Regions from separate parts of the Lacticaseibacillus zeae subsp. silagei genome, predicted to be linked through region 1. Evidence: predicted binding sites of a transcription regulator. Region 1 holds the regulator's gene; each other region holds the start of a gene.

The links. The regulator CtsR, encoded in region 1, represses protease genes until heat stress. The targets are predictions, from matches to a motif close to TTGGTCAAAAAAGGTCAAANA.
Region 2: the regulator CtsR is predicted to act here: its motif matches at 2,213-2,233, upstream of LACZS1_RS06680 (ATP-dependent Clp protease ATP-binding subunit).
Region 3: the regulator CtsR is predicted to act here: its motif matches at 1,701-1,721, upstream of clpB (ATP-dependent chaperone ClpB).

The regions. Positions count from the first base shown of each region.
Region 1 is NZ_CP132484.1:2,561,028-2,565,207, reverse strand. Features, by position in the region: rRNA gene LACZS1_RS11930 (23S ribosomal RNA) at 1-322, shown strand, start outside; rRNA gene rrf (5S ribosomal RNA) at 522-638, shown strand; tRNA gene LACZS1_RS11920 (tRNA-Val) at 647-719, shown strand; tRNA gene LACZS1_RS11915 (tRNA-Lys) at 722-794, shown strand; tRNA gene LACZS1_RS11910 (tRNA-Leu) at 810-892, shown strand; tRNA gene LACZS1_RS11905 (tRNA-Gly) at 962-1,033, shown strand; tRNA gene LACZS1_RS11900 (tRNA-Leu) at 1,045-1,130, shown strand; tRNA gene LACZS1_RS11895 (tRNA-Arg) at 1,141-1,214, shown strand; tRNA gene LACZS1_RS11890 (tRNA-Gly) at 1,268-1,339, shown strand; tRNA gene LACZS1_RS11885 (tRNA-Pro) at 1,344-1,417, shown strand; gene LACZS1_RS11880 (CtsR family transcriptional regulator) at 1,543-2,010, shown strand; gene LACZS1_RS11875 (ATP-dependent Clp protease ATP-binding subunit) at 2,049-4,180, shown strand, end outside.
Region 2 is NZ_CP132484.1:1,403,429-1,407,608, forward strand. Features, by position in the region: gene LACZS1_RS06680 (ATP-dependent Clp protease ATP-binding subunit) at 1-2,164, opposite strand, end outside; gene ykzS (protein YkzS) at 2,384-2,575, shown strand; gene LACZS1_RS06690 (phosphocarrier protein HPr) at 2,718-2,984, shown strand; gene ptsP (phosphoenolpyruvate--protein phosphotransferase) at 2,984-4,180, shown strand, end outside.
Region 3 is NZ_CP132484.1:1,809,548-1,813,727, forward strand. Features, by position in the region: gene clpB (ATP-dependent chaperone ClpB) at 1-1,650, opposite strand, end outside; gene LACZS1_RS08585 (LapA family protein) at 1,766-2,092, opposite strand; gene LACZS1_RS08590 (SDR family NAD(P)-dependent oxidoreductase) at 2,106-2,891, opposite strand; gene rnz (ribonuclease Z) at 3,002-3,961, opposite strand; gene LACZS1_RS08600 (acyltransferase family protein) at 4,157-4,180, opposite strand, start outside.

The sequences.
Region 1 (4,180 bases):
CTGGGTTCAGAACGTCGTGAGACAGTTCGGTCCCTATCCGTCGCGGGCGCAGGAAATTTGAGAGGAGCTGTCCTTAGTACGAGAGGACCGGGATGGACGTTCCGCTGGTGTACCAGTTGTGCCGCCAGGCGCATCGCTGGGTAGCTATGAACGGAAGGGATAAACGCTGAAAGCATCTAAGTGTGAAGCCCCCCTCGAGATGAGATTTCCCATTCCTATATGGAAGTAAGACCCCTGAGAGATGATCAGGTAGATAGGCTGGAAGTGGAAGTGCAGCGATGCATGGAGCGGACCAGTACTAATCGGTCGAGGACTTAACCAAGTAGAGCGTGAGCAGGAGCGCTTAGAAACCGGAGCATAAGCGGGCCTGAGTTCGTTGGCCGGGTTTTGGCCAATGGACTCAGGGTCCTTATGTGGAGGTTTCTGCGACTGCGAACGCGTTTCGATGAAATACGCCGATTCTCAGCAAAGTAAACAACCAACAATGATAGCCAGTTTTGAGAGCGCAAAGTTCTCATAAGTGTGGTGGCGATAGCAAGAAGGATACACCTGTTCCCATGCCGAACACAGAAGTTAAGCTTCTTCACGCCGAGAGTAGTTGGTGGGAAACTGCCTGCGAGGGTAGGAAGCTGCCACGCTTACATATGGAGGATTAGCTCAGTTGGGAGAGCGTCTGCCTTACAAGCAGAGGGTCACAGGTTCGAGCCCTGTATCCTCCATTGAGCCGTTAGCTCAGTTGGTAGAGCAACTGACTTTTAATCAGTGGGTCGACAGTTCGAGCCTGTCACGGCTCATTTAACCCACCTTTTGCGGGTGTGGCGGAACTGGCAGACGCGCTAGATTTAGGTTCTAGTGGTTTTTGACCGTGGGGGTTCGAGTCCCTTCACCCGCATCGTATCTTGAATGGAATGCTCGGGTCTTTGAAGGCCGCTCCTCGGTCATAATTGAATAGGTTTGATATGCGGAAGTAGTTCAGTGGTAGAACATCACCTTGCCATGGTGGGGGTCGCGGGTTCGAATCCCGTCTTCCGCTTTTCACTTTATGCCGGGGTGGCGGAATTGGCAGACGCACAGGACTTAAAATCCTGCGGTCAGTGATGACCGTACCGGTTCGATCCCGGTCCTCGGCATTTTGTTGAAGCACCCATAGCGCAACTGGATAGAGTGTCTGACTACGAATCAGAAGGTTGTAGGTTCGACTCCTACTGGGTGCATCGTCGATCGCCTATGAAGCTAAGCTGGCGCCGATCAATTGAATATGCGGTATGCGGAAGTAGTTCAGTGGTAGAACATCACCTTGCCATGGTGGGGGTCGCGGGTTCGAATCCCGTCTTCCGCTTTACCGGGAAGTAGCTCAGCTTGGTAGAGCACTACGTTCGGGACGTAGGGGTCGCAAGTTCGAATCTTGTCTTCCCGATTCTTGGATCACGAAAAATCGTGGTCCTTTTTTCGTTTTCAAATGCAGAAATTTGTATAAACTGACCAATGCCAGTATAATGTGTAATAGTCAAGATTGGTCAAAGTCAAAAAGGATTGAACGACATGCAGCGTGAGAATATTTCGGACATTATTGAGGCTTATCTAAAAACGATACTGGCACAGGAGGCCGCCGTTGAAATACGGCGAGCCGAGATTGCGCGTCGTTTTAATTGCGTTCCTTCGCAAATCAATTATGTCATTAAGACCCGGTTCACACCGGCTCGCGGCTACATTGTCGAGAGTAAACGTGGTGGCGGGGGCTACATTCGCATCGTGAAGGTCAAATTGACAGATGATCAGGATCTCATTCAAATCATGCGGCAGCACATTCCCAAGCGCTTGCGGTTACGCGATGCACGTGATTTGATTCAGGAACTGTTTGACAATGGCCTTATTTCCCAGCAATCAGGTAATTTGTTGTTGGCGGTCATGAATCATGAGACTTTGGGCATTCTTGATCAAGGGACAGAAGAGCATTTACGGTCGCGCATGTTCCTTGCATTTTTGGATCGTTTGCGGTATGAAAGATAGAACAGTTTATAATTAGTTTTCTAAAAAGGAGCGTGCTTATGGACAACTTATTTACCCCTAGTGCTAAAAATGTTTTGCTTTTAGCCCAGGAACAAGCGAAGTATTTCCATCATCATGCTGTAGGCACTGAACATTTGCTTATGGCGCTGGTTATGGAAAAAGATGGAATCGCTGGTAAGACGCTGCGTCAGTTAGGGGTCACAGAGAATGATGTCCATGACGAGATCGAGCGCTTCACAGGGTATGGAACTGTTGATGCCGCCGGTCAAGCTAGCGATAGTTATTTGCCTTATTCACCTAAAGGTAAGGAAATTCTGGCGTTTGCCGGCGACGAAGCAAAGCGCTTAGGTGCTTTGAAGATCGGCACCGAGCATATTCTGCTGGGGTTGCTTCGTGAAGACGATATTTTAGCCGCGCGGATTCTCCAGAATCTGGGGCTTAGTCTTTCGAAGACGCGACAAATGGTGTTTAAGAAGATGGGCATTGCGGACACGGCTGCCAAACGCCGACCAATGGCGCGTGGCGGTGCCCGCCAAGATAGCCAAGGGACCCCGACACTTGACGGCCTTGCGCGCGATTTGACTCAAATGGCGCGGGAAAATCGGATGGATCCGGTGGTCGGCCGCGAAAAGGAAGTTCGGCGTTTGATTCAGATTCTGGCCCGGCGCACCAAGAACAACCCTGTGTTGATTGGTGAACCAGGTGTCGGGAAAACCGCGATTGCGGAAGGCTTTGCCGAAAAGATTGTCGCGGGCAAAGTTCCGGATGACATGCTGAATAAGCGACTGATGATGCTTGATATGGGCTCACTGGTTGCTGGCACGAAGTATCGTGGTGAATTTGAAGATCGCCTGAAGAAAATCATTGATGAGATTTATAAAGATGGCAATGTCATTTTGTTCATTGATGAATTGCATACGCTAATCGGTGCGGGGGGTGCTGAAGGTGCCATTGACGCTTCCAACATTCTCAAGCCGGCCTTAGCTCGTGGCGAGTTGCAGTTGATCGGGGCAACAACCTTAGACGAATATCAAAAGTATATTGAAAAAGATGCTGCTTTGGAACGGCGGTTTGCGACCATCCAAGTCGATGAACCAACGGAGGAAGAAGCAGAACAGATTTTGAAAGGGCTGCGTCCACGGTATGAGGCGCATCATGGCGTCACCATTACTGATGAAGCTTTGCATGAAGCAGTTGTTTTGTCCTCACGTTACATTACAACGCGCTTCCTGCCTGACAAGGCGATCGATTTAGTTGACGAAAGTGCTGCCAAGGTACGATTGGACAAAGCTAATGTCGAAACCAAATCCGACAAGCTTCAGGACGAATTGGCTAAGTTAGTCGCCGACAAAGAAGACGCGATTGATCATCAAGACTTCGAAACAGCGGCGACCATTCGCACCAAGGAAGCGGACGTTAAGGCCAAACTTGCCGATACGCCGGAACCCGTGAACGAAAGCGGCGTTCGGACCGATATCAAAGTGACAGGCGCCGATGTGGCAGAAGTTGTGTCACAATGGACCGGTGTGCCGGTTACCCAGTTGCAGAAGAAGGAATCCGAGCGTTTGGTTAACCTGGAGAAGATTCTCCATCAACGGGTTGTCGGTCAGGATGAAGCTGTTTCCGCAGTTGCACGGGCCATCCGCCGGGCACGTTCCGGTTTGAAAGATCCTACCCGCCCAATTGGGTCCTTCATGTTCCTTGGCCCAACCGGCGTCGGGAAAACCGAGCTGGCGAAAGCCCTAGCTGAAGCGATGTTTGGATCAGAGGATGCCATGATTCGGGTTGATATGTCCGAATACATGGAGAAATTCAGCACCAGTCGTTTGATTGGCGCCGCACCGGGTTATGTCGGCTACGATGAAGGCGGCCAGTTGACGGAAAAGGTTCGCAACAAGCCATATTCTGTTGTGCTGCTGGATGAAGTCGAAAAGGCGCATCCGGATGTCTTTAACATCTTGCTTCAAGTCTTGGATGATGGTTACCTGACCGATGCGAAGGGTCGTCGGGTTGATTTCCGTAATACGATTTTGATCATGACCAGTAACATCGGGGCAACCGCCATTCGTGACGATAAAACGGTTGGCTTTGGTGCCAAGGACCCAACCGCAGACTTCAAAGCGATGAAGAGCCGGATGTTAGATGAATTGAAGAAGAGTTTCCGTCCTGA
Region 2 (4,180 bases), 1.2 Mb from region 1:
TGCTGATGCGGGCTTCAAGTTCCTTGGCATCCGGATGATCCAGATAGAAGTCGGCTACCCGATCTTCAATCTGTTCTTGGATAACCCGCCGTAATGGCCGCGCACCCATGGATGGATTGTAACCCAGGCTGACCAGCTTCTCTTTGACCGGATCGGTGACATGAATCGTCAGGCCCTGACTCTTGAGATTATTGTTGGTGTCAGTGATCATTAAGGAAACGATCTTCAACAAGTCATCTTTGGACAGTGGCTTGAATTCAACAATGTCATCAAAACGGTTGAGGAATTCCGGCTTGAAGTAATTGCCAAGCTGATCCAGAACGCTGTGCGTCTTGCCACTCAAGGTTGCACCAAAACCAACATTAGCCTCGGCATCGGTTGATCCGGCATTGGACGTCATGATGATGATGGTATCCTTGAAGGAAACGGTACGCCCTTGCGAATCCGTCAAGCGGCCATCATCCAGAATCTGCAGGAACATGTTCATAACATCTGGATGGGCTTTTTCAATTTCATCTAACAGAATCAGACTATAAGGATTGCGCCGAACTTTTTCAGTTAACTGACCGGCTTCCTCGTAGCCAACATAGCCTGGCGGTGAACCGATTAGTTTGGAGACACTGAATTTCTCCATGTACTCCGACATGTCAAACCGAATCATGGCATCTTCCGAACCGAACAGCTCTTTGGCAAGCTGCTTGGCCAGTTCCGTTTTACCAACACCGGTAGGCCCAACGAAGAGGAAGGAACCGATTGGCCGGCCCGTCTTGTTGAAGCCAATCCGGTTACGGCGAATGGCCCGCGCAACTTTGTCAACTGCTTCATTTTGGCCGATGACATGTTTTTCAAGATCACTCGCGAGGTTCTTCAACTGTGCCTGTTCTTGTGCTTTCAATTCACCGACAGGAATGTTGGTCTTTTCTTCGACAATCTTTTCCATGTCTTTTTCGGTGACGGTTGGCACTTCATCTTCAGGTAGATTTGATTGTTTCTTGGCCATGTCTTCTAATTTCGTGACTTGATCGCGATAGAAGGCGGCTTTTTCGTAATCTTCCTGCTTAAGCGCTGCCTGCTTTTGATTCTCGGCATCCGCAATCTTGGTTTTGATCGTTTCAGGATCAACGGTTGCAATCGTCAAATTCTTGCGAGAACCGGCTTCATCCAACAGGTCAATGGCTTTGTCAGGTAAGAAGCGATCCTGAATGTAGCGGTTGCTGAGTGTAGCTGCGGCTTCAATCGCGGCTTCCGTATACTTAACATGATGGAAGTCTTGATAACGCGGCTGCAAGCCTTTCAGAATTTTAATGGTTTCGTCAACGCTAGGTTCTTCAACCATGACTGGCTGGAGTCGCCGAGCAAGCGCGGAATCTTTTTCAATTTGCCGATACTCGTTGCTGGTGGTTGCGCCAACCAGCTGCAATTCGCCACGAGCGAGGGCAGGTTTCAAAACGTTGCCTGCATCCATGCCGCCTTCAGCATTGCCGGCACCGACAATTTCGTGAATTTCATCAATAAATAGAATAATGTTCTTATTTTGTTTGAGTTCGTCGATCAATTGTTGCATCCGCTGCTCGAATTGACCACGAATACCGGTTCCTTGAACGAGGGAAACGACATCGAGGCGAATAACGTGACGATCCTGGAGCTTTGCCGGTACGTCGCCATTGGCAATCTTCAAAGCCAAGCCTTCGACGACAGCGGTTTTACCGACACCGGCTTCACCGATCAGAACCGGATTATTCTTCGTCCGGCGATTCAAGATTTCGATCACCCGTGAAATTTCCTTGTCGCGGCCGATGACCGGATCAATTTGGCCTTTGCGTGCCTGTTCGGTCAGATCAACACCGAATTGACCCAGTAATCCCTTACCACCATTGCCATTGCGGCCGTTGTTACCATTGCCGCCGCGTCCTGCCTGAGTAGGCGGGATTTGCGCGTTGGGCTGTTGCGGCCGATCCATTCCCTGATTCATCGCACGGAAGATATCATCTAAGCTCCCGAACCCAAACGGATCAGTAGCATTTGTTGGATTCATATTTCCTCCTGCTTGTTTCTTGAGTAATTGATAACAGTTTTGGCAGAGATTGATCTCCTGCCGCGTACCGTTAACAACGGTTGAAAGATGAATAGTGGCTGGATTCTTATGACAGTTTTCACATAACATTTTGTCACAACCTTCCTGTCTAAATAGGTGCCACATATAGTCGAAAAAGGTTTGACCTTTCTTGACCTATGGCAATAGTATACACCCTCATAGCGAGAATGCAAGCACTCGACACACAAGAGTGCTAAAAAGTTCCAAATATTTCAGTGATATCAGGCATTAGCGCTTTTTCAATGCCTACTTTTATGCTAACCTTATGGAGTGAGGTGAGGCAAATAGATGACTCAGGATTATGTCGCTTTAATGGATGAGTTAAAGACTGGTCAGCGTGACAAGATCACGGTGACGCCCGAAACATTCATGGCGTTTCGGGCGGCATGGACAAATTATCCCGATCGTGAAGAAATTGTGGGGACGGCCAAACGCGATGGTGTCATCGAATACCATTACCGGTCAGTTGATTCCCGCTAAATAAGCGTCAAATCTCATGTGACGCTTGTGGCAAGCTACAAAAAATGGTAAGGTTTACATGAATTGTTTTAGGTGTTAGTGTGCCTATAAACTATTCGGAAAAACACTAGAAATCTAGTTAATATGAAGGAGCAGATCAGTCATGGAAAAACGTGAATTTAACATTATTGCAGAAACCGGGATCCACGCACGTCCGGCAACCTTGTTGGTACAAGCAGCCAGCAAGTTCAACTCAGACATCAACTTGGAATATAAAGGTAAGAGCGTTAACCTGAAGTCCATTATGGGTGTTATGAGTTTGGGTGTTGGCCAAGGCGCCGATGTTACCATTTCTGCTGAAGGTGCTGACGAAGCAGACGCAATTGCTGCTATTACCGATACTATGAAAAAAGAAGGCTTGGCTGAATAATGGCTGAACATTTGAAGGGAATCGCTGCTAGTGATGGGATCGCCACAGCGAAGGCCTATTTACTGGTTCAACCTGATTTATCATTTGACAAAAAAACGGTTGATGATCCTTCAAAGGAAATCAATCGGCTGAAGCAGGCACTTGATCAAAGTAATGATGAGTTAAAGGTTATCCGTGCAAAGGCCGCTGAATCGCTTGGCGAAGAAGAGGCTCAAGTTTTTGATGCCCATATGATGATTTTGGCTGATCCTGACTTTACCGGTCAGATCGAATCCAAGATCAAGGACGAAAAAGTAAATGCCGAACAAGCTGTGAAAGAAGTTTCCGAATTCTTCATTCAGACCTTTGAGGGCATGACTGATAATCCGTATATGCAGGAACGTGCTGCCGATGTTCGCGATGTAACAAAGCGTATTATGGCGCATTTGTTGGGTCGTACATTGCCGAATCCGGCATTGATTGATGAAGAAGTCATTATCGTGGCTCACGATTTGACCCCTTCTGACACGGCACAGCTCAACAAGAAGTATGTGAAGGCATTCGTCACCGACATCGGTGGTCGGACGGCCCATAGTGCGATCATGGCGCGTTCTTTGGAAATTCCTGCTGTTGTCGGAACCGATGACGTCACCAAAAAGGCCAAAAATGGTCAATTGATTTCCGTTGATGGTCTTACCGGCGAAGTTGTCATTGATCCTTCGACGGATGAAGTTGCCAAGTTCAAGCAAGCTGCTGAAGCATTTGCCAAGCAAAAGGCTGAATGGGCACAACTGAAGACGGCGAAATCCGTGACGGCTGATGGCAAGCATTTTGATGTTGCGGCTAACATCGGGACCCCTAAGGATCTCGATGGTGTGCTGGCAAATGGTGCTGAAGGTATCGGCCTGTATCGTACCGAATTCCTTTACATGGATTCTTCCGAATTGCCGACTGAAGACGATCAGTTCGAGGCTTACAAGAAGGTTCTTGAAACCATGAATCCGAAGCCGGTTGTTGTTCGGACAATGGATATTGGCGGGGATAAGCATTTGCCATACCTGCCACTACCGCAAGAACAAAACCCATTCTTAGGCTATCGTGCGATCCGGATCAGTCTTGATCGTCAGGATATTTTCCGTACGCAATTACGGGCTTTGTTGCGGGCGTCTGCATTCGGTAATCTGCGGATCATGTTCCCGATGATCGCAACCATTTCC
Region 3 (4,180 bases), 750 kb from region 1:
AATTGGAATGCCGGTTTCCCGTGAAATCACTGCCGCAATTTCATTTTCAGTCACACTTTCCTGCACTAACCAGGACTGGGGCCGATCGTTATTCTCCATGGCTTGCAACTCTTTTTCAAGTTGAGGAATCGTACCATGTTGTAAGCGCGCCGCAGTTTCCAGATCATAACGGCTTTGGGCATCTTCCAGCTCATGTTTAGCCTTGTCAATTGCCGACTTTTTCTCGTTAAGCTGCCGGATATCTTTCTTTTCTGCTTCCCACTGCGCTTTTAACTTGTTGGTTTTTTCTTTCAAATTAGCCAATTCGGCATCAGCGTTCTCTAGGCGCTTCTTACTTGCCGGATCACTTTCATTTTTCAATGCCTGCTGTTCGATTTCCAGTTGCATTTGTTTGCGTTCAGCAACATCCAGTTCGGTTGGGCGGGAATTCATTTCGACATTGATCGTCGCGCATGCTTCATCGACTAAATCGATCGCCTTATCCGGTAAAAAACGATCCGTGATATACCGGTTCGACAAGGTTGCTGCTGCCACAAGCGCTGAGTCATGAATTCGTACCTTGTGGAAAATCTCGAAACGCTCTTTTAGGCCGCGCAGAATGCTGATTGTATCTTCCACGGTTGGTTCCTGCACCAGTACCCGTTGAAAACGCCGCTCCAAGGCTTTGTCTTTTTCAATGTTTTCCCGATACTCGTCAAGCGTTGTAGCCCCGATCAGATGCAACTCACCACGTGCCAACATCGGTTTAAGCAAGTTACCGGCATCCATGGAACCTTCCGCGCGACCAGCACCGACGATGTTATGAATTTCGTCGATAAAAAGAATGATTTGACCTTCACTCTTTTTAACTTCTTTCAAAACCGACTTTAACCGTTCTTCGAATTCCCCACGATATTTGGCACCTGCTACCAGACTGCCCATATCCAAGGAAATAATCGTTTTATTTTTTAAATTGTCCGGCACGTCATTTTTAACGATTCGTTGAGCCAAGCCTTCAACAATCGAGGTTTTCCCGACACCGGGTTCACCAATCAAAACCGGATTATTCTTAGTCTTACGACTCAAAATTCGGATCACATCGCGGATTTCTTCATCCCTACCAATGATTGGATCCATTTTTCCGCTGCGTGCCTCTTTGACCAAGTCAGTACCGTATTTCTCCAGACTCTTGTAATTCGCTTCGGCATTTTTGCTGGTCACTTTTTCCCCACCACGAATCTTGTCGATCACCTGCCGCAACTTCTTGGCATCGACTTTAGCATCGTTGAGTAAATACTGGGTAATCGTGTTATAGCGTTGCTGATAAAGCGCAAGTAACAGTGCCTCGGTTGAAATGTAAGTGTCACCGAATTCATCTTTAACGGTGTTGGCGTCTGTCAGTAATTGTGCCAAGTTCTGGGACATACTCTGGCCATAAGTACTGGCGCCTTCCACGACCGGCTCAGCTTCAAGCGCCGCATCAATGGCTGCATTCAGTCCTTGAACATTCACGCCAGCTTCACGATAAATCTGCTCAGCCAACTGATTAGGCTGGACCAGACTTTTCATGACATGCGGAATGTCGATTTCCTGATGATGCCGCACTTGGGCAATTTGCTGCGCAGCGCCTAAAGCTTCGGCAACTGCTTGGGTAAAATTATCTGGATTCATCCACGTATCCCTCCATAACCGTTCAATGTTTTCAAATCCACTTTACGATATTGGTCAGTAAAGGTCAAACATTATCGAATAAAAAAACGCGAATCGCATCATCCGCGTTTTGTCGTTATTTTTTCGTTGAATCAACCGGCTCTTCCTTAGGTGCCTGAACCGGTTTAGGCGCTGGCTTTTCGGCTTTGTTAGCCTTCGTCAATTCAGTAATGCGCTGTTGCAATTCACGAATCTGTTTTTTGGCATTGGCAACGGCACTGGTTGAAATTAACCAAGTGACCACCGCGCCGATTAACACGGAAACCGCAATGATCACGATCAATGGCCACTCCAACTGAATCCCAAAAAAGTTAACCGAAACGCCTTGACCATTTAGCAACGCAAAAATAATTAAAATTAATGCAAGTACCAATCCGATAATAAATCGCTGTTGACCCTTCATTCAAGCCACCCCTTTATTTTTTATTCAGCAAACCGCCTGCTAACCAATCGCCGATATGTGGAAATAAAGTATACAAGTCAGCACCCAGATTCATCAACCAAGGTGTATTGATTTCCCGTACCGGATGGTTAAATGTTGCAACAATTCGCCGCGCCAGTTTATCGGGATCCAGTACCAACCAAGAAACGCTGGCCAAATAGTCCAATGCGCCGGCCGATTTGAAGAAGTCGGTTGCAATCGGTCCTGGGTTAACGGTTGTCACGTTGACCCCAAATGGCTTCAATTCCAGTCGCAGACCGTTACTATAACCCACCACTGCAAACTTTGTCGCCGAATAAATAGCTGACTTGGGTGTGGCAATTTTACCGGCCATCGATGAGACATTGATGATGTGTCCCTGGCCACGAACCGCCATATCGCGTCCCAGCAGCTTGGTTAAGTACATGGTGCCCAAAACATTCACGCGAAACATGCGTTCAACCAAGTGCATATCTGTGTCAAATGCATTCTCAAAATGACCAAAACCGGCAGCGTTGACTAACACATCGACTGATCCGACGGTGGCATGAATACGCTCAACGACGGCTTCAATAGCGACCGGATCAGCCACATCAACCGGAAAAGCAAACGCTGGCCGACCAGAAAGTGAACTTGCCTCGGCTTGAGCCTGACGCAACTTGTCACGTCTACGTGCCAGGAAAACCACCGTCGCCCCTTTTTTGGCGGCTTCCAACCCAATTGCTTTACCCAATCCGGCTGATCCGCCAGAAATAACTACTGTTAGGTGTTGTTTCACGATGCTGCTCCCTCCTTGTACGCTTTGCTGTTCCAATCACGCTTAAGCCACTGTCACTTCAAGCCAGCACTGCTTTTCAGCCAATCACCATTATCGCCTGCTGACAGAACCGGTTATTGAACAGATCCCGCCGACGCCAACTGGGGGCTGGCAAACGGAATGTTAATTTCTTCAAAATCTTTCACCACGTGGGTATTGGGAAAAATATGGCGCGCACTTTTTTCTAACATCGCAACGCCGGGGCCAAGATACCGCGCAGAAATGTGATTCAGCAACAATTTGCCGACACCGGCGCGCTTGGCTAACTCGGCAGCCTGAATATTGGTTGAATGATAGTACTGTTTGGCTAACTGGCTTTCGTCCGGGCCAAAAGTACTCTCGTGAACCAGAACATCTGCGCCAGCTGCTAGTGGCAACGCGCGACTGCATTTTCTGGTGTCGCCAAAAATCGTCACAATCCGTCCCGGTTGTGCTGGCCCGATGAAATCATGACCGTCAAACGTCCGGCCATCGGGCAACGTCACCTGTTTACCTGCCTTTAACTCGGCATAAACCGGTCCAGACGGGATTTTAGCGGCCCGTACCTTATCAATCAGCAATTCACCCGGATGTGGCTTTTCCTCAACCCGAAACCCAAAACTGGTGATGCGATGGTCAAGTCGGTCGAAACTAACTTTAAAAGTCTGATCTTCAAAAACCGTTCCCGGATGCCGCAACAACACAAACTTTAAGGCATAACTCAAATGACTCTGGGAAACCTTCAGACTGGTTCTAACAAAATCTTCAATCCCAGGCGGCCCGTAAATCGTGAGCGGATCAGTCCCGCCTTGGTTAGCGCGACTCGCCAAAAATCCCGGTAACCCGAAAATGTGATCGCCATGCAAATGGGTGATGAACACCTTGGCAATCTTTCGCGGTTTAATCGTGGTTTGCAGAATCTGATGCTGAGTACCTTCGCCAACATCAAACAGCCAAACCTCATTGCGTTCATCAAGCAGTTTTAGCGCCAGACTGCTGACATTACGAACTTTGGAAGGCGAACCGGCGCCTGTACCCAAAAATTGAATTTCCATACCATACTTCCTATTCTGTCAAACTTCACTTTGTAGTCTACCACAAGTCCTACAGAATTATCCTTGTTTGATCGCTGATAACCTTGCTTAACCTTGGTAATTCGTCTCACGGCAAAAGAAAATTCCGATAAGAACGATTGGTTGCCCAACTCCTTACCGGAACTCAAGTTAGCTGACGTCAGCTTCAATTGCATGCTAATCGGTTGACTGCTTGGTTTT